2 regions of the Alteromonas sp. KUL17 genome follow, and region 2 is predicted to be linked to the other one. Evidence: predicted binding sites of a transcription regulator. Region 2 holds the regulator's gene; the other holds the start of a gene.
The links. The regulator FNR, encoded in region 2, switches genes on or off when oxygen is low (the NO sensors DNR and NnrR bind a similar motif). The targets are predictions, from matches to a motif close to TTGATCTAGATCAA.

Region 1 (9,678 bases), on a different contig from region 2:
GCGCGATTTATTTTGTTTAGCATTGCTTTAAATGCCTCTGATTCGCCGACCATCTTTCCTGCTGAAGGTCGGTTTGAGGCAAACGAAAGCTTATCAAGCATTTCCAAGAAACCTAATAATTCTCCGCTACCGTCGAAGATCGGGCGCATGAGGATGTCGCAGTAGCTTTGACCCTCACTGGTGGTATGAACGTGTACTACGCTAGCCGCTCGTCCTGTGGCTTTACTCTCTTGCATTGGGCAGTGCTCGCCGCACTTATCGCAAGGTTTGCTGTTGCGGTGAGAGACTTGATAGCAGGTACTAAAGCCAAGCTTTATATCCACAGGGTAGGTATCTCTGTAGGGCTGGTTGACAGCTTCAATAACGTAGCTTGGGTTAATGAAGATTGCGGGTTTATCTATCGCATCTATCATCGCTTGTACTATGGATATATTCATGGGTGGCTGAATATTAGTTTGTTCTAATTTAATTTTGGCAATTTATCATATTGGCATAGAGCTTGTTCACTGTTTGAGACAAACGACAATACTTCGGTAGCAACTCATTCAGTTCCAAAGAGAGTTTTATAATGAAAAATAGCGTAATGCTGGTGGCGATAAGCATATTGGCAAGTAGTGCTCATTCATTGGCAGATACAGTGACTGCCAATGAGAAAAAAAGTGAAAACAGTGTACAGGAAAAAGTCAAAGAAGCGCGATTACACGCAAAAGCACTGGGAGGCGCGCTAAAGTCACGACTACAGCAAGCAATTCAATCCGGAGGGCTAGAGGCTGGCGTTAACGAATGCCAGATTGCAGCGGCTCCTATTGCTCTGGCGCTTAGTCAAAACGGGTGGGAGGTTGGGCGTACCGCGCTGAAAGTAAGGAACCCAAACAATGCGGCAGATCAATGGGAGCGTGAGCAGTTAGCGTGGTTTTCACAATTACTGACCAAAGCTAAGCAAGACAATTTGGCCCCTAAAAGACCTATTGAAACTTATCAATACGATAGCGAAAGCGGTGAGTTTAGGTACATGATGGCGATTGAACAAGGTCAGGTGTGCATGGCATGCCACGGAGCCAATGTGGCACCTTCAGTAAAACAATCCATTCTAAAGCACTATCCCAATGATCAAGCTACAGGGTTTGAATTGGGTGATTTACGGGGTGCATTCACAATCACATATACCCCTTAACTTTTCCTTATACTCCACTTTTTGACATTCGGCTAAGCAGCCTTTTTCTTGTGCCATATTTGTCACCTAAATGACAAATATGGCGAACGCATCGCCATCAATTGTTGCGTTGGATCAATAAGCCACACGCTCGGTCGTGGAATAATTTATCTGCACAGTACGAAAATACCGCCGTTTATCGGTAATTGCGCTTAAGCAGCCAAATTACTGATGTATGGCATAAACCGTGCTCTTGCCATGCGGCATATTCACGTGTTCATCACTGAATTTTAAACCACTTTTCTGTTAAGCGTTTAACGCGCACACGAAATACAAGGGAGATAACCCATGAGCGATACGTTAATAGAACTATCGCGGTGGCAATTTGCATTAACTGCAATGTTCCACTTTATATTTGTACCCTTAACTTTGGGGCTTAGCTTCTTACTTGCCATTATGGAATCGGTATACGTAATGACGGGTAAAGAAATTTATAAGCAGATGACCCAATTCTGGGGAAAGCTGTTTGGAATTAACTTTGCCATTGGTGTAGCCACAGGCTTAACCATGGAATTCCAGTTCGGAATGAATTGGTCTTACTATTCTCACTATGTAGGCGATATCTTCGGTGCGCCACTTGCCATCGAAGGCCTAATGGCCTTTTTCCTAGAGTCTACCTTCGTGGGGTTGTTCTTCTTTGGCTGGGACAAAATGTCAAAGGTGAAGCATCTGATGGCGACTTGGCTGGTGGCCATTGGTTCAAACTTCTCTGCACTGTGGATCTTGATTGCTAACGGCTGGATGCAATACCCGGTAGGCGCTGAATTTAATTTTGAAGCCATGCGTATGGAAATGACCAGCTTTGCTGAGGTTATTTTTAACCCCGTAGCACAGGTTAAATTTGTTCACACTGTATCAGCAGGTTACGTGACCGGCGCAATGTTTGTGTTGGCAATTTCAAGTTACTACCTGCTTAATCATAAGCATATCGCCTTTGCGCGCCGTTCGTTCGCCATAGCTGCTAGCTTCGGCCTAGCCTCAACGCTTTCTGTGATCGTGCTAGGTGATGAAAGTGGTTATGAGCTTGGTGATGTACAAAAAGTGAAGCTGGCAGCAGTTGAAGCTGAGTACGAAACCCATCCTGCACCTGCGCCGTTTACTGTGTTTGGTATTCCAAACGACGAAAAGCAGGAAACCGAGTACGCCCTTCAAATTCCTTGGGCAATGGGCATTATTGCTACCCGTTCGTTAACCGAAGAAGTAAAAGGTATTAAGGATCTTAAAGAAGAGAATCGCGAGCGTATTCTAAGCGGAATTAAAGCCTATGAAGTGCTTGATGATGTAAGAAACGGCACCGCGACAGCTGAGCAACGTACTGCCTTCGACCAAAATAAAGACAGTTTGGGCTACGCTATGTTGCTAGAGCCTTTCACTGAGAACGTTTCAAATCCTTCTGATGCCGCGCTTCAACAGGCAGTAGATTACAGCATTCCGCCGGTTGCCCCATTGTTTTGGAGTTTCCGCCTTATGGTTGTGGCTGGCTTTATTATGCTTGCGCTATTTGTGTGCGCCTTTTACTACAGTACTAAACACAAGATTACTAAGCCACGTTGGCTATTAAAAAGCGCGCTCTACGGTTTGCCGCTTCCTTGGATTGCCTGTGAGGCTGGCTGGTTTGTCGCTGAATATGGCCGCCAACCATGGTCAATTGCAGAGGTGCTTCCGGTGCATACGTCGGTATCTAATCTCGCCGTAAGCGACGTGGTAATAACCCTTGTAGCCTACAGTGCTTTCTACACCGGCATGTTCATTATTGGTTTTTACCTAATGAAGAAGTTTGCCAAGAAAGGGCCAGTTCCACCTGAAGATAAGCAGCCTGACACTGAATTTGATCTTATTGACCTTGATGAGCAAGGAGCAAAAGCATGATTGATTATGAACTACTGAGAGTCATTTGGTGGTGCTTGGTTGGCGTTCTGCTAATTGGCTTCGCGGTTACTGATGGCTTCGATTTGGGCGTTGGAGCACTGCTCACGCTTATTGGTAAAAATGACAAAGAGCGCCGCGTAATGATAAATACAGTAGGGCCGCACTGGGATGGCAACCAAGTTTGGTTTATCACCGCAGGTGGCGCTATTTTCGCCGCGTGGCCGATGATTTACGCCACTGCGTTTTCTGGGTTTTACCTCGCGCTGGCCCTTACCTTAATTGCCCTTTGGATGCGCCCGATAGGCTTTGATTACCGCAGTAAATTACCTAACCCACAGTGGCGTAAAGCGTGGGATTGGGCGTTATTTGCTGGCGGTATTATCCCAGCCCTTATCTTTGGTGTGGCGTTTGGTAACCTGCTGTTGGGCGTACCGTTTGAAATGGACAGCACGCTTAAATCAACTTACACAGGCTCGTTCTTTGGCCTTTTAACACCGTTTGCGCTGGTGGCAGGGCTGCTATCTGTGGCTATGTTGCTGAATCACGGTGCAACCTGGCTACAAATGAAAACCGATGGCTTTATTGAAGTTCGCGCACGTGCAGTATCGGTTGTGTTAAGCCTGGCTGGTGTCACGCTATTTGTACTTGCAGGTCTTTGGGTAGCATTTGGATTAGATGGCTTCGTGATTACGTCGGCAGTCGATACCATTGCTACGTCAAATCTACTTAAGAAAGAGGTTGCCATTGAAGCTGGGGCTTGGATGAGCAACTACAGCAAATACCCCTTTATGATTGCAGCACCTGTGCTGGGCATTATTGCGGGTTTGGCCTGTGCGCTTTTCTCTAAGAAGGGTAATGCAGGTATGGCGTTTGTATCGAGTGCGCTATTTATAGCAGGCGTTATCTTAACGGCTGGCTTTTCTATGTTCCCATTCTTAATGCCAAGCATCACCATGCCAGAAGCGAGCTTAACCGTATGGGACGCTACGTCTAGCCATATGACGCTAAACGTAATGTTTATCGTTGCCTGTATCTTTGTGCCTATTGTACTTAGCTACACGGCCTATAGCTTTTACGTAATGCGCGGACGCATTAAAAACGAAGACCTCGACAAGTCTCACACCATTTATTAAGGAGAACGCTATGTGGTATTTCGCTTGGATTTTAGGAGTTTTGCTGGCGTGCTCTTTTGGCATTATCAACGCCATGTGGTTGGAGTCGACGGAAAATATGGATAGACCCGAAGACTAGGTGTTTTAAATAGCGCGGAGTTCATCCGTTTTCAAACACGCCGTAAACCCATCCATGGGGGCTCTTCAGCAGCGTCCCTGCTGCTGAAGGTTTGAAAACGGATGAACACCGCGCTATCAGTTTAATTGGCAGGTTCTTGCAGCCAGCCCACCACCACTTGGAAAAGAATGAAAAAGAAATGCGAGATTTGCTCTCGTTACTAAGTAACGAAAAAGAAGAGTCAAAACCACAGTGATCAAAGAAAAAGTTCCCAACCGGCAAACGCTTAATGCGTGGTGCAATAAGATGGATAAGGCGCAGTCGCTTGGCTTGCGCACTTCGCTTATGGCGCAAGTAGTGGTTAAGTGTTTGTCGCTTTTTTCTTTGATTATTGGGTTCTATTATTTTTCACATATTGCTCATGACTGGGTAGTAAACCAGACTCCTGCAACAGCGAGTGATGTCACAGGACTTGCCGTTTCTCTGGGAATGAGTTGGCTGCTTCAAGGCGCATTCAATGCTTTATCTAGTAGTGCAAAAATGCAGGTATTAAATAAGCTAGAACAGCGCTTGCAGCAGGTTTTCATCGAGCGTCAATATGCGCTTATTCGCCAGCACTCGGTTTACTATTGGCAAACGGTGTGGCTGCAGCACTTACAGGCTTTTGCTGACTGGGCACTTGAATATCGAGTGCAGCAAATGATTGCAGTTGTTGTCCCCTTGTTTGCTTTAGCCGTTATCTTTTATGTGAACCCCGTTATAGGGATTGGCCTATTACTAACATTGCCGGTAGTGCCGCTTTTTATGATCATTGTGGGCAAGGGAGCCGCAGCCCTACATCGAAAGCACTTTATCGCCCTTGAACGTTTGGGAAGTTTATTTACTGATAGGTTAGCCGCGCTGCCGATGCTGGCAAATTATCAGGCGCATCAAAAACAAACAGCCCTGCTTAAAGATGCCAGTGAAAATTTGAATGCGCGTACTATGAAAGTAGTGAGCGTAGCGTTTTTGTCCAACAGCGTGCTCGACTTCTTCGCAACACTCGCGGTTGCACTTACGGCAGTATTTATTGGTTTTTCACTGTTAGGTGAATTGAGTATTGGGCCGGAGATAGCGCTCCAGCAGGGCTTATGGATATTGCTGACTGTGCCATTGTTACTCAGTGAAATGAAAAAGTTGGGGCAGGTATACCATCAGAAGGCGCAAGCAGAAGCCGCCAAAGCTGAACTCGCGCCGTTATTCTCGTGCTTCACGCAAAATCTTGATGGTAGTGCAGTGAATCCGGTCAACGCTGACACAACCCACCATTATTCATCAGAACACGAGGTATTGCTTGCGGCTAAAAACCTTAAGGTTTTTGACATAAACGCCGGGCAAACTCACTCGCAAAGCTCTCACGCTACAACGGATGTGGATGAGCCGTCTGTGCTTTTGCACGCTGAATCTCTAGAAGTATCAAAGGGCGATATAATACTCATTAGCGGGCGCTCTGGTTCAGGTAAAACACTATTATTAGAAGCCTTAGGCGGTCAAAGACCTAGCACACATACATTCAGTGAACCGGTAATTTGGATTACCCAGCATCCCGTGATCACGCAAGGTACCGTGCGTGAAAATTTGTGCTTAAACGACAGCTTTACAGACGACGCGCTTACGAAAGCACTAGAAGCAGTAGAACTTGACGCGTGGCTGTCGTTATTGCCTTTGGGGCTTGATACGGTAATGACGGATTATCCGCTACTTTCAGGTGGAGAAGCGCAACGGCTGTCGTTAGCGAGAGCGCTGTTGCGCAAAGACAATATATGGTTACTAGACGAGCCTACAGCCCATTTGCCAGATTCCCAGCATGCAAGATTGGCACAGTTAATTGAACGTTTGGGTAGAGACAAAACGCTGATTTGGGCTTCTCACAAAGCACTCCCTGCAAACTGGTTTAACCGCTTTTGGACGGTATCGCGAAGTACGAATGAACAAGACGTTATTTCCAACTCAAACTTCAACTCAATGTCAAAATCAGAGGCAGGGCTTAAAAGCAAAATAGGCGCAGTACAAGACGGGCACCTACAAGGCTGTAGCAGCGTGACGGAAACGAGCTTTAAGATGAATGCCAATCAAAAGGAACGTAGCCTTGATGAAAAGTAAACCGGCTTATCTCACGCTGCTGCTTGCTCTTTTACACGGTGTGGCAGGAATAACCATTCTTGTTATTTCTTCGTGGTTTATTGCTATCAGCGCTATTGCACCAATAGGTTTTAATTACGTTATTCCCGCGGTGGTTATTCGCGCGCTAGCACTACTTCGCATTGCTTCGGGATATGCCAGTATGTGGGTGGGTCATAACGATTTGCTTACCCGTATCGCAGAGGGTCGCTTGCTTGTATTCAGTCAACTTAAAAACAGTAAAATTACCGACAAAGCATTCACAACAGAAGCATTAGCCCAGCATACCGAAACGCTTGCCAGTCGGTGGATTGCTTGGATAGCTCCGCTTTCTAACATCACATTTATATTCACTAACCTTTGCGTTGCTGCGGTATGGTTTGACCTTCCCGGCACCTCGTTTTTACTTACACTTTTTGTTATTTGGCTCTTCATCGTTGTGCTGCAAGGCTTTAGTGGTTTAAACGTTGCGAAAAAAGCGACAAAGGAAAATAAAGTGTTTCGCCAAGAGTCAGCCGACTTTCTTAACTGCAGCGCTATATGGCACTTAAATAAAGCAATGAACCACATGCCAAAGGAAGAGGGGAGGCATGTGATCAATAGTGTGCCGAGTGCTGACAGGGTGTGGCGACAACAAACTACGCAGAAAGACAAAGCGCAACGCGCGAGCTGGTGGTTTCAAGGCGCGGCATTTTTCGCGGTAGTGTTAGTTATGTCGGGCGCAGTAAGTCCAATATCTGACTTTTCGTATATGCCTATTGCTATTGTTGTGCCCATGATATTGATGGCTGCGCCTGATTGGGCTGGTGCAGCTTTTCACAGCATTACCAAGTTTGCACAGCACAAACAAAGCGCGAAAGCCCTTAAGAAGCTCAAAACCTCACCCATTAAAGTACTTGAACGCACCGAACTGCACCATTCACTTACGTTATCTGATTATACTGCCAAAAATAGACGCTTACCTTTGGTCAATGCTACATTCCCAGCCACTGGCATCGTATGTATATCCGGGCCGTCAGGCTGTGGTAAGTCATCTTTGCTTCAGTCAATTGCGGGGGTAGTGCCTTCTACTGGACTTAAAGAAGTGGATGGCATGCGTATAGCCGATGGCTTAATTAAAAACTGGCGCTATGTGGAACAAGAGCCAATAGTGCTTTCTGGCAGTGTCTCTTCAAATTTAGACCCTGCCGGAATGGGTATTCCCCTTGATGACATGACTAACCTGTTAGCTCAATTAGGGCTAGAGGCACTGTTGCCGTTGTCTATGTGGGTTGGCAAGGCGGGTAGGACGCTCTCTGGGGGAGAGCGTAAGCGACTAGCCTTAGCGCGCGCTATTTTATCTCACGCAAAAGTGTTGCTTGTTGATGAACCCTTCGAGGGCTTGGATGTGACTACTCAGCATAAAGTGTGTGAGGTATTAAATCGCTACGCTGCCAACCATCTCATCCTAGTTGCTTCTCACGTTACGCCAAGCGCGTTAAATGTATCATCAACACTACTATTAGAAGAGGCGAGAATGGATAACCTTTGTGCAGGTCAGCATGCTATCAGGTTGCCTTAATATACAGGATTGACCTCAGCTAAGCGGATCGCTCAAATTCTTCCGTGATTTCTTCCAACGTTCTTCCTTTTGTTTCTGGGAAGAACTTAGCAACTAATATCAGGCTGACTAAGGCAAACACGCCGTAAATTGCAAACGTGGCCGCGGCTCCCAAGTTGGCCAACTCCCAAGGGAAAACAACTTGAACTAGAAAACTGGTGAGTGAATTCACCATGCCCACTAATGAAATAGCCAAAGCGCGGGTTTGATTCGGAAAAATTTCAGCAAGCATTGCCCACATCACTGGGCCAAGAGACATCGCGAACGAAGCAACAAACGCAATAATGCCAAACAACACTAAAGGTGCATTCATATTAATACTGCTAGTTAGCAATGGTTGCTGATACGCATCGTATTCGTCGCTGGTAAGTGTGGTCTTTAGCGTGCGCTTAAACTCAACGTCTGAATAGTAAATATCGTTGGTTAGTGGAGTTAGCTTTATTGCCACACTCGGCGCATCTTGCTGTATTTCGTTTATGGCCGTTTGCTGTACTTGATATGTCGCCTGTTTAAAGCCATAGGTACAAATAGACATGCTGATCACTACGCCAGTTAAGCCAATCAGCAGCAGCGGTTTTCTTCCCCATTTATCAATAGTTAGCATAGCAACCACGGTAAATGCTACGTTAACCAAGCCAATCCATACAGCCTGCATAAATGCCGCATTGGTACCTACACCGCTTTGTTCAAAAATCGTGGGCGCGTAAAAAAAGATAACGTTAATGCCGGTAACTTGCTGAGCAATGGCAATAATAATGCCCACCATTAACGGAAATCGCATGGCCTTCGCCTTTAGAAAGCCTAGGCGTTCACGAAAAGGCCACGACTTTTCTTTAAGTGAAGACGCTATATCTTCAACAAGAGCGCTGGCTTGGGCTTTGTCGAATAAGCGGTTTATAACCTGTTCGGCTTCCTCGTGTTGGCCTTTGAGTACCAGCCACCTGGGGCTACGCGGAATAGTAAACAGTAAACCAAACCATAGTGCTGCGGGGATAACCTCCAAGCCCAGCATGTAGCGCCACAAATGCGTATCTATACTCCATTCAGTAACCCAACCTGCACCGCTATTGCTGAGCTGCAACAGGTAATAGTTGGTGAAATAGGATAGGGCGAAGCCAAATACAATGTTTAGCTGGTTCACCGACACCATTTTGCCTCGGTTTTCTGGGGCGCTTATTTCCGAAATATACAGCGGGGCAATGATCAGCGAACAAAACGCAATGCCGCCAATAAAGCGAGAAAGCACTAATAGTTCGAAATTAGGGGCTAGGGCTGAGCCGACAGAAGAAAGCAGGTAAAGGAAAGCGACAAGAATGAGTGCTTTGCGCCTGCCAATAGCGTCGCTAACGCCGCCGGCAAATAGCATGGCTATTAGCGCGCCTAGTGTCGGTGAGCTTACGACGAAGCCTTGCTGCCAATCGCTTAGGTTAAATTCGGCATCGATAAAGCCATTGGCTCCTGCTATTACACTGGCATCGAAGCCAAAAATAAACCCTCCAAGAGAGACAATGAGTGTGTAATACAGCGACGGAGACAGGGCTTTATTCATTTTATAATTTGCCTAATGTGTCCCTATTTACTACTTCGGGTTCAAATAAGTGCTCAA
Region 2 (9,678 bases):
TCATGATGCCTTCGGTAAAGGGCTTGATGATTCAGTTTGATGACAAGAATTTAGATTTCATTACACCACAAGGTGTGCAAATCAATAACGGCGTGTTGCATCTAGAACAAGATTGGATCAACGACGCAAAAGGCTTAACACTGCCTCATGCGCCGCTACGTGTTACCGCTATGGCGTCAAGCTAAATGCATATTTGGGGTTAGGTAAGAAGCTGATACCTAATTTGCTCTGCTAAACGCGAGATGGTCTCTTCGCCCTTCGCGCATAGCTCTTCGGCTCTGTGGAATTCCATAATACCCACGTCGGTAAGCTGAGGCTCAATAAGAATGTCAGGCGGATCGCCAGCCAAACGTGAGCGTGTGACGCGAGCTTGAAGTATCTCAAGTGAACTGCTCATCACGCTCATAATTCCCGGCGGGTTTCGCTTGTTCACTTTAGCGGGGACTTCGGTCAACTCTTCTTCCACTTTTTCAATCACATCAGAAGCAATGCCTTCTTCAGTCTTTACATTGCCAGCCGAGACGCTGTCTTTTTCATCTTTTTTCTCTAGGGCTTTTTCTTCTTTGTTGTCAGGAGAGAACCATTGGCGTAGTACGTTTTGACTCTTTGTAAAAAAGTCCTCGGTTTTGCGCTGGTTTTCTTCATGATCTTGTCTCAACTTTTCAAGACGAAGTGGTCGAAAATCGGCGTTAAGGTTAACCGCGATCACAAAATCGGCCCCTAATTGGCGACATAAGTTCACCGGTACAGGGTTTACAACGGCACCGTCTACCAACCAACGATCACCGTGTGCTACGGGCGCAAAAAGTGCGGGAATAGCGCAGGATGCTTGAATGGTGTCTCCGATAGGACCAGAGTTAAACACCACTTCACGGCCTGTATAAAGGTCGGTAGCCACAGCCGCAAACGGCTTAAGCATGTCTTCATAAGTCGATTCACAAAACTCGCTTGCTAGTTTGTCGAAAACCTTCTGTCCGCTTGCAATGCCGCCGCGTCTAAGTCCTACGCCCATAAGAGCAAGTACCTGCCAGTCGCTAAGGGAACAGGCCCACTCTTTCAAGCCTTCCAGCTTGCCACTTGCGTAGGCAGCACCAACATAAGCACCAATAGAACATCCCGCTACAACGTCAATTTTTACGCCGAGTTTTTCTAATGCTTCAATTATGCCAATGTGAGTCCAGCCCCTTGCGGCACCGGCACCTAGCGCAAGTCCAATTTTCATTTACTTAGGTTCCATAATGTTTATTACTTCAATAGTATTATCTTCATCACTGAAGTCCGTACTATTTTCTGTAGTGAAAGAAGGTTCATCGAACCCGATATCACCGTCTTCTACCGGGCCTTCTTGTGTAGCTATAGCTTTAAAATCATAAAGGTTGCTGTCGATTAAGTGTGAAGGCGCTACGTTTTGAAGCGCACGGAACATCGACTCTATACGACCTGGGAAGCGACGGTTCCAGTCTTGAAGCATAGCCTTTATGTTTTGGCGCTGTAGGTTTTCTTGTGAGCCACAAAGGTTACACGGAATAATCGGAAATTCAGCGGCCTGAGAATATTTCTCGATGTCTTTTTCTGTGCAGTAGGCCAATGGACGAATAACGATGTGTTCACCGTTATCGCTGACTAGCTTTGGCGGCATAGACTTAAGCTTGCCACCATGAAACATATTGAGGAAAAACGTTTCTAGCATGTCGTCGCGGTGATGACCTAATGCAATTTTAGTCGCACCTAACTCTTTTGCCGTGCGGTACAGAATACCACGGCGCAAGCGAGAACAGAGAGAGCAAGTCGTCTTTCCCTCTGGAATTTTGTCTTTAACAATAGAGTAGGTGTCTTCTTCTACAATTTTGTAGTCAACGCCAATGCTTTCTAGATATTCAGGCAAGATATGTTCGGGGAAACCAGGCTGCTTTTGGTCAAGATTAACCGCAACGATATCAAAATGAATAGGCGCAATCTTCTTTAAAAACAATAAAATATCTAGCATGGTGTAGCTGTCTTTACCGCCAGATAAACACACCATTACTTTGTCGTTGTTTTCAATCATACCGAAATCGCCAATGGCTTTACCCACATTGCGGCGAAGTCGTTTCTGAAGTTTGTTGAAGTTGTACTTTTGCTTACTTTGCGCAGCATTTAATGGCGACGCGTCAGCACTGTTTGTGCCTAAACTCATAATTAACTAGCTTGGTTTGTGATAAAGCCACCATTATACATTAAAGCGGCTTTTCGAGACCATGCTTGTGAAGTTAAATTTGTTGGTGACATACCGCGTTGGCCGCTAAGTAACGGCAAACACGGGCTATGTGGTACTGATAAAAAGACTACACCGACAACGGCGACACAAATCCATCTGGCTTAATAGCAAGCACATCGCAATTGAGTTCGTCGATCACGTGTTCTGCAGTGTTACCAATTAGGGCCGCTGAAATGCCCACACGGCCAACGGTACCAATAACAACCAGCTCTGCATCTAGTGTTTTTGCCACTTGCGGGATAACTTTTTCCGGAAGGCCTTCTCTTACTACGCATTTGTTCTCAGGAATACCGTACTTTAACGCGTGACTACGCATTTCCTTTAAATGATGATTTTTTACCGCGTCGTGATAGGTATCGGGGTCGAACTCAGGCACTTCTATGGCGATATTAAGTGGTGTAGAAGGGTAACTGTTGACCAAATTTACGCTCCCTTTCAATAAAGAGGCGTAGTCGTTAGCAATGAGGGTGAGCTTATCGTTAAGTGCGGCGTGCTCATCGTCTTCACTGCCTACGTTTACTGCAGCAATAATCTCTCCTCCTTCTGGCCAGTCGTGCTCTTTAACGAGCAATACTGGGCGAGGGCATTTACGCATTAAATGCCAGTCGGTGGGGGTGAAAATAACAGAAGCAAGATCGTCGTGCTTTTTGGTTGCCTTTACCACTAAATCTATCTGATTGTTTAGGGTGTAGTAAATAATCGATTCATACGCGCGATTATTCCATTCAACAACGATATCAGTTTCAGTGAATCCTTGTTCTCTTAAGTGGGTGGCAAGCCATTTTGCATGCTCCTTTGTAACTGCATCGCGCATTGACTCGCGCTCATCCGGGCTAAGCATGGTCGTCATATCATAAGATAAGTCGTATACCACCATCATGGCGGTAACTGAAGCGCCTGTTTTTGAAGCGAGTTCATAAGCACGGCTTAGTGCAGGTTGGTTATCGCGCTCGGCATCTACCACGGCCAGAATTCGTTTACACTCAATCATAACGTCCCCCTAACTACGAAACTTAGTAGCGGCTGTCGAAATCGAAGCTTTCTAATACTAACTATAAACGACATTGGGAAAAACGTAAGTTGTTTTAGATCAAGAATTTTACGAGGCGACCATGAGTGAACCTACCTAATTGAATATGGAGCAACCGGCGTGGCGCTGAAAGGGCAGGTAGGTGGCTAACACAGGTTACAAAAAAGCGCGCTTAGTGCGCGCCTTATTTAACACTTAAAAAGGACTAACCGCAGACAACGCTAGGGCCGTTAAGCGCCGCTAGTTTGGTGTTTAGCCTATCGAAATCCAAAATAGTAATAAGCTTGCCGTCTACTTTTATGATGTTGTCTTTTTGAAAACGGCTTAACAGACGACTAATCGTTTCAATCGTTAATCCTAAATAGTTTCCAATTTCGTTGCGCGTCATGGTTAAGTGGAATTCTCTATGGGAAAAGCCACGCTCTTCAAAGCGTTGCGACAGGTGTGAGATGAAATACAGTAAGCGCTCTTCTGCGGTTCGCTTGTTTAAAAGCATGATCATGTCGTGATCTTGTTTTATTTCAGCGCTCATGAAGCTCATGATCTGGTGGCGCAGCTTTGGAAATTGCACTGACATTTCGTCGAGGGTCTCGTAGGGAAGCTCACACACCATGGCAGTTTCTAACGCAGAGGTATAGCTTTGGTGTTTGTTCTCTCTTAATGCATCGAAACCGATAATGTCACCAGGAAAGTGGAAGCCGGTAATCTGTTCTTCACCTTCGGTATTAGTCACAAATGATTTGAATGAACCGGTTCTCACTGCAAATAGAGAACGGAATTTATCACCAGTTTGAATCAGCGTGTCACCTTTATGAAGCGGCTTCTTGCGTTCAATAATATCGTCAAGAGACTCGATTTCTGTTTTGTTCAACGCCACCGGTAAACACAGGTGACTGAAACTACAGTTTTGACAGTGAATAGAAAATTGGCTTCCTTTGCTCATAATGCACGCTCTCTAAAAGAATACCCGACAATAATACACCCATTTTTAAACGATTGCGCCATGAATAAGATAAGCTGCATATATTGCCATTATTACTGCAATAATTTGTCTAAAATGGTTATGTTGAAAACTTCGAACAATATATTGGCTACCAGCGCTTGCAGCGAGCAAGGTGGGTAATGTACCCAAACCGAAGAAGAACATAATAGCAGCGCCTTCTAGCGCGTTACCCGCCGCGAGAGACCAGGTAAGTGTGGAATACACCAAACCGCAAGGAAGCCAACCCCAAATAAAACCATAAGGCAACGCACTTAAAGGGGTCTTAAATGGCAAAAAGCGTTTTGAAAGCGGCTGGACTTTGGAAAATAGGCCTTTACCCGCATTTTCCAGCACCGTTAAACCAGTCCACCACTTACCCAAATAACACGCCAGTAGAAGCAACATGATTCCGCTAAGTAGGGAAAGGGCATAGTTGGCAAGAGGTATATAATCTGCTGCAATTTTTCCAAGTGCCCCGGTTATTGCTCCGGCGATGGTGTAGCTCACTATACGTCCCATGTTATAGGCAAGGGTATAGGGTAGTGCTGAAGCGCCTTTAGGCGATACCATCCTTAGCGCAGCGACAATTCCACCGCACATTCCCACACAGTGAACTCCGCCGGCTAAGCCGATAAGAAAGGCAGAGAAGTAGTTAATCCCTTCCATGTGGCGCTTGGCTTTTGTCTACTTTACTGTCTTGAAGTTGTTTGCGTTGCTCAGCTAGCTTTTTTTCTTCTGGCGGAAGATCATCGTCAAACAGTATGCTATAACCTTGGCGATCTAAATCTTCAAATTGATTGGTTTTCACCGCCCAAAAGAATATCACAATAGCGACGGCAACAATGATGATGGCGATTGGAATTAATACGTAAATAATACTCATGCTATTTGCTCAAAAGTCGCGTTGAGTTTGTGACCACAATGATACTGCTTAACGACATACCAACAACAGCCATCCACGGTGAAAGTAGGCCTGATACGGCGAAAGGTAAGATCAAAACGTTGTAACCTACCGACCAGCCAATATTTTGCCTTATTTTTTGCTTCACTTGGTGCGCAGTTCGAATAAGTTCTGGTACAGAAAGCAGCTGATCGCCAAGCAGTATCACGTCGGCGGCAGTTTTAGCCACGTCTGTGGCATTACCCACTGCAATTGCCACATCAGCGCTGGCAAGAACTGGAGCGTCGTTAATACCGTCACCCATCATCATCACTTTCGCGCCAGATTGCTGCATAGCTTGAACGGCTTCGTACTTTTGCTCAGGTGTTAGGCCACCTTTAGCGGTCGAAATTGGCAATGGTGCGGTAAGCGCATTAACGTTTTGCTGTGTATCACCACTTAAAACGGCGAGAGTATGGCTTGCAGCTAATATATCGAGAGTTTCTTGCGTATCTTCTCTTAGTGAATCTTTTACTTCATACGCAGCCATAATACGCCCCTTAACCGTGAGAAACACGTTAGCTGAAGGGAACACTTCAATGAGTTTTAGCTGTGATTCGTGAACGCTGAATGCTGCAGATCCCATAGAAAACAACGTGTCATTGATCTCACCGCTGATACCACCTCCTGGCGTAACGGTAAAATTAGTCACTTTGTGTACCGTGTTATCGATGGCGTCAGCACTACCGCTAGAGGCAGAAATCTCGCTTAGGGCTACACCGTCGCTAAAGGCTATACCGTCGCTAAAGGCTTTGGCAATCGGATGTTCAGAGCGTGACTCCAAAGCGCGCGCAATTGATAGCGCACTATTACTATCCACGCCGTCAGCGTACCAGGCATTTGAAATAGTAAATTTGCCTTTTGTGAGCGTGCCGGTTTTGTCTAAAGCGATGGTGTCAATGTCAGTAATTTGTTCTAGCGCATCGGCGCGTTTTAGTAAAATACCTTGTCGGTTTAACTTTGCCATAGCGCAGGTTAACGCTGATGGCGTAGCCAACCCTAGTGCGCAAGGGCAGGTTGCAACCAGCACCGATATGGTGATCCAAAATGCCTCGTCGCTACCCTGATACGCCCAAAAGCTATAGGTTAACGCCGAAACCAGCAATACCGCGGTAACGAAATAGCGAGAAAAATTATCGGCTATCTGCGCTGCTTTAGGCTTACTCGCCATGGCACTTGCTTGCAGTCGTACAATTTGATTTACCAGCGCATTTTTAAGGGTCTGCGTAACCGTAATGGTTAGCGTACCATCTTGACAAACCGTGCCGCCGTAAACCAGGCTACTGTTCGACTTACGCACGGGGTTAAACTCGCCGGTAAGCATTGATTCGTCAACCGCTGCGTTGCCGTCGGTTACCACTCCATCAATGGGGACTGTTTCACCAGGCTTCACCAGTACTACGTCATCAATTTTTAGCTGCTTAGCCAGACACTCGGTTAGGCTGCCATCCGGATTTAGTTTGGTCGCTGATACGGGCACATACTGCATCATATTGGCAGAGATCTGTGCGGCGCGATGACGACTGCGATGTTCTAAGAATCGGCTAAGTAACAGCAGAAAAATAAACATACAGATGGATTCGAAATACACTTCACCTTGCTCTAATACTGTAGAGCGAATTCCAGCAATGTAAGTACCGAATATGGCGAGCGTAACGGGTACGTCCATATTAACCGTTTTGGCGCTTAGCGCTTTAGCGGCGCCCACATAAAAGGTGCTGCCTGAATACAGCACCACAGGTGTTGTAAGCGTAAGGGCAACCCAATAAAAATATTGGCGGGTCTCTAACTCAATGGCGCCGAACCAATCAAAATAAAGCCCAGTCATCAGCATCATAACCTGCATGGTCATAATGCCTGCTAGGCCAAGCTTTTTTAGAAAGGTCTTCTGTTCGCGTTTATAACTGGCTTCGTGTTCGTCGGGGTGAAATGGTGACCCAACATAACCAATGCGTTTTAGCGTAGATAGAATTTGGCTAAGCTTAATTTGAAACGGTGACCAAGTGACTAAAGCGCGGCGCTCTTGTACATTCACCGCGACTTGCTTTATTCCTTCAACTTTTGACAACTGCTTTTCGATAAGCCAGCCACACGCAGCGCATGTAATACCTTCAAGGGTCAACTGAATCTGTTTGTCCTGACCTTCTTCAAACACGAACTCTTCTTGAAGGGAAGGGTCGTCATAGACTTTTAGCTTATCTAACGTTTCTAAAATACTGTCGTCAGATTTTTGCGCCGGTTCGGTTCTAAACTGGTAATAGTCTTCAAGGCCGTTGTTAACGATCGCTTCAGCTACCGCTAAGCAGCCAGGGCAACACATGTCTCGTTGTTGCCCTAAAATGACAGTAGTAAATTTCCCATTGTCTGGACTCGCTATAGCCAAGCCGCAATGGTAACAGTCGTGCTTCGTCATTATGGATTGAATTTCATTTTGCCAGTGTGGGGCAGATAGACCGTGTTTTGAATTTTCCAGCTATCATCAATCGGCGTCAGCGATATGCGCCATTTACCGTCAAGGTTTTCTTCAATAAAGCCGCGATAAATACCGTTAGCGTCGCGAGTCAATAAAACGCTAACATCGCGCTCTTCTAGCGTTACGTGATAGAAACTTAATTTAACCGCGTTACCTTCTTGAGGAATCCCCGAATGAAATTGCAGCGCTATGCTTCCATCTTCAATGGTTAAATCAGTGGTGATATTCATGCGGCGGGCTATGGCTTCTTTGTCCAGACGGGCATTAATTGCTTTTCCTTCTTTGTAGTAGTCGTCTACCACCAAGCTATCTTCGGTAGAAATAGCAAGGTTTAATAACACGCCACCCATGATGAGGGTAATGATAGGAACGGCAATTAAAAACCAGGGCCAGAACTCTTTATACCAGGGTCTATTCATCGAAATCTTTTCTCGTATTTACTTCACTAACAACATATTTATTTTTACTTCCCCAACTACACGTAAAGCCGGCAAATAATGATAAATATAGTGTTGGCGAGACATGTTAAAAGTGTACAAAGAATGTTCGCATGGCACTCTCTATACCGCTGTATTTTCTCATAAAAAAAGCCCCGTAGTAACGAGGCTTTTTAAGATATTTAATGATTTAAATCATTAATCATTTGAAAGGCTGTATACATACGCTGCAACAACGTGAATTTTGTCATCACCCAAGGTTTTCTTGAATGAAGGCATTACACCGTTACGACCGTAAGTAAGCGTTTCTGTTACCGCTCTGTGGCTGCCGCCGTATAGCCAGATATTGTCAGTAAGGTTTGGTGCACCAAGTGCTTGGTTACCTTTACCGTCCATACCGTGACAAGCCGCACACGCTGCGAAACGAGCTTTACCTGCTTCTGCAAGCTGAGGGTCCACATCGCGACCGCTTAAACTAAGTACGTAGTTAACCACTTCTTCGATACCGTCTTCACCCATAGCATCTAGCCATGCTGGCATAGCTGCTTTACGACCAAGCGTAAGAGTTTCAACGATTTTCGCACCTGAACCACCGTACAACCAGTCGTTGTCCGTTAGGTTAGGGAAGCCGCCATTTTGACCACGTGCATCAGAACCGTGACACTGAGAGCAATTTTGTAGGAACAAACGCTGACCTACTTTATTTGCTTCTGGGTCTTTAGCCAGTTCTTCAACAGGAACTTGTGCATATGCTTCGAAGATCGGATCGAACTTCTCGGCAGCGAAATCTAGTTCACGATCATATTCTACTAGGTAGCCTTGCTCTTTAGCATCAATACGCGCCTGAGCTGACTCTTCTAGCGATTGAATATTTTGGTTAGAGCTCTTCCAACCCAAAATACCTTCATACGCACCTAGGCCAGGATAAAGCGCTAGGTATAAAAAGCCCCAAACGATGGTCATGTAGAACATAATTGTCCACCAGCGAGGAAGTTGGTTGTTCAACTCCTCAATACCATCAAATTCGTGGCCCATTGACTCACCTTCAGCTACGCCAGTCTTGTTAGAAAGGCACCAGCGAAGAAGGAAGTAGCAACCAATGATTAACCCTAGGGTTATCACTGAAATCCAAATTGTCCAAAACATACTCATGAGTTCGAGACTCCTGCTAATCTTCTTTTGATTTTTCTTTTCTTCATCTGCAAACACTAGGTTCGCAGCTTCATCGAATTTTTTCTTGTTGCGGCTGCTGAACGCCCACCATACAACACCGATGAAGCTTACAAAGACGATGACAGTAAAAATGCTGCCTACAATTCCCTGGTCCATATTATTTCAAATGTGTGCCAAGAGATTGTAGATAAGCAATAAGGGCCTGCATTTCCGTTTTGCCCTGTACTGCCGCTTTCGCACCCGCGATATCTTCGTCGGTATACGGAACGCCAAATCCACGGAATACTTCCATTTTTTCAGCTGTTAACTCGCCATTAAGCGTGTTTTCCGCAAGCCAAGGGAAACCTGGCATATTCGACTCTGGTACCACGTTACGAGGATTAAGC

Region 1: a site for FNR is predicted at 1,279-1,292, ahead of KUL49_RS07655 (cytochrome ubiquinol oxidase subunit I). Genes of this name have one in related genera too.

Annotation. Positions count from the first base shown of each region.
Region 1 is NZ_BJKJ01000006.1:97,217-106,894, forward strand. It holds gene KUL49_RS07645 (sigma-54-dependent Fis family transcriptional regulator) at 1-413, opposite strand, end outside; gene KUL49_RS07650 (DUF3365 domain-containing protein) at 569-1,174, shown strand; gene KUL49_RS07655 (cytochrome ubiquinol oxidase subunit I) at 1,502-3,082, shown strand; gene cydB (cytochrome d ubiquinol oxidase subunit II) at 3,079-4,215, shown strand; gene cydX (cytochrome bd-I oxidase subunit CydX) at 4,226-4,333, shown strand; gene KUL49_RS07670 (ATP-binding cassette domain-containing protein) at 4,619-6,454, shown strand; gene KUL49_RS07675 (ATP-binding cassette domain-containing protein) at 6,444-8,033, shown strand; gene KUL49_RS07680 (sugar porter family MFS transporter) at 8,053-9,621, opposite strand; gene KUL49_RS07685 (LacI family DNA-binding transcriptional regulator) at 9,623-9,678, opposite strand, start outside.
Region 2 is NZ_BJKJ01000003.1:99,962-109,639, forward strand. It holds gene KUL49_RS03775 (DUF2987 domain-containing protein) at 1-185, shown strand, start outside; gene KUL49_RS03780 (patatin-like phospholipase family protein) at 200-1,222, opposite strand; gene ttcA (tRNA 2-thiocytidine(32) synthetase TtcA) at 1,223-2,176, opposite strand; gene uspE (universal stress protein UspE) at 2,325-3,248, opposite strand; gene fnr (fumarate/nitrate reduction transcriptional regulator Fnr) at 3,493-4,230, opposite strand; gene KUL49_RS03800 (sulfite exporter TauE/SafE family protein) at 4,276-4,935, opposite strand; gene ccoS (cbb3-type cytochrome oxidase assembly protein CcoS) at 4,922-5,152, opposite strand; gene KUL49_RS03810 (heavy metal translocating P-type ATPase) at 5,154-7,622, opposite strand; gene KUL49_RS03815 (FixH family protein) at 7,622-8,101, opposite strand; gene ccoP (cytochrome-c oxidase, cbb3-type subunit III) at 8,318-9,448, opposite strand; gene ccoO (cytochrome-c oxidase, cbb3-type subunit II) at 9,450-9,678, opposite strand, start outside.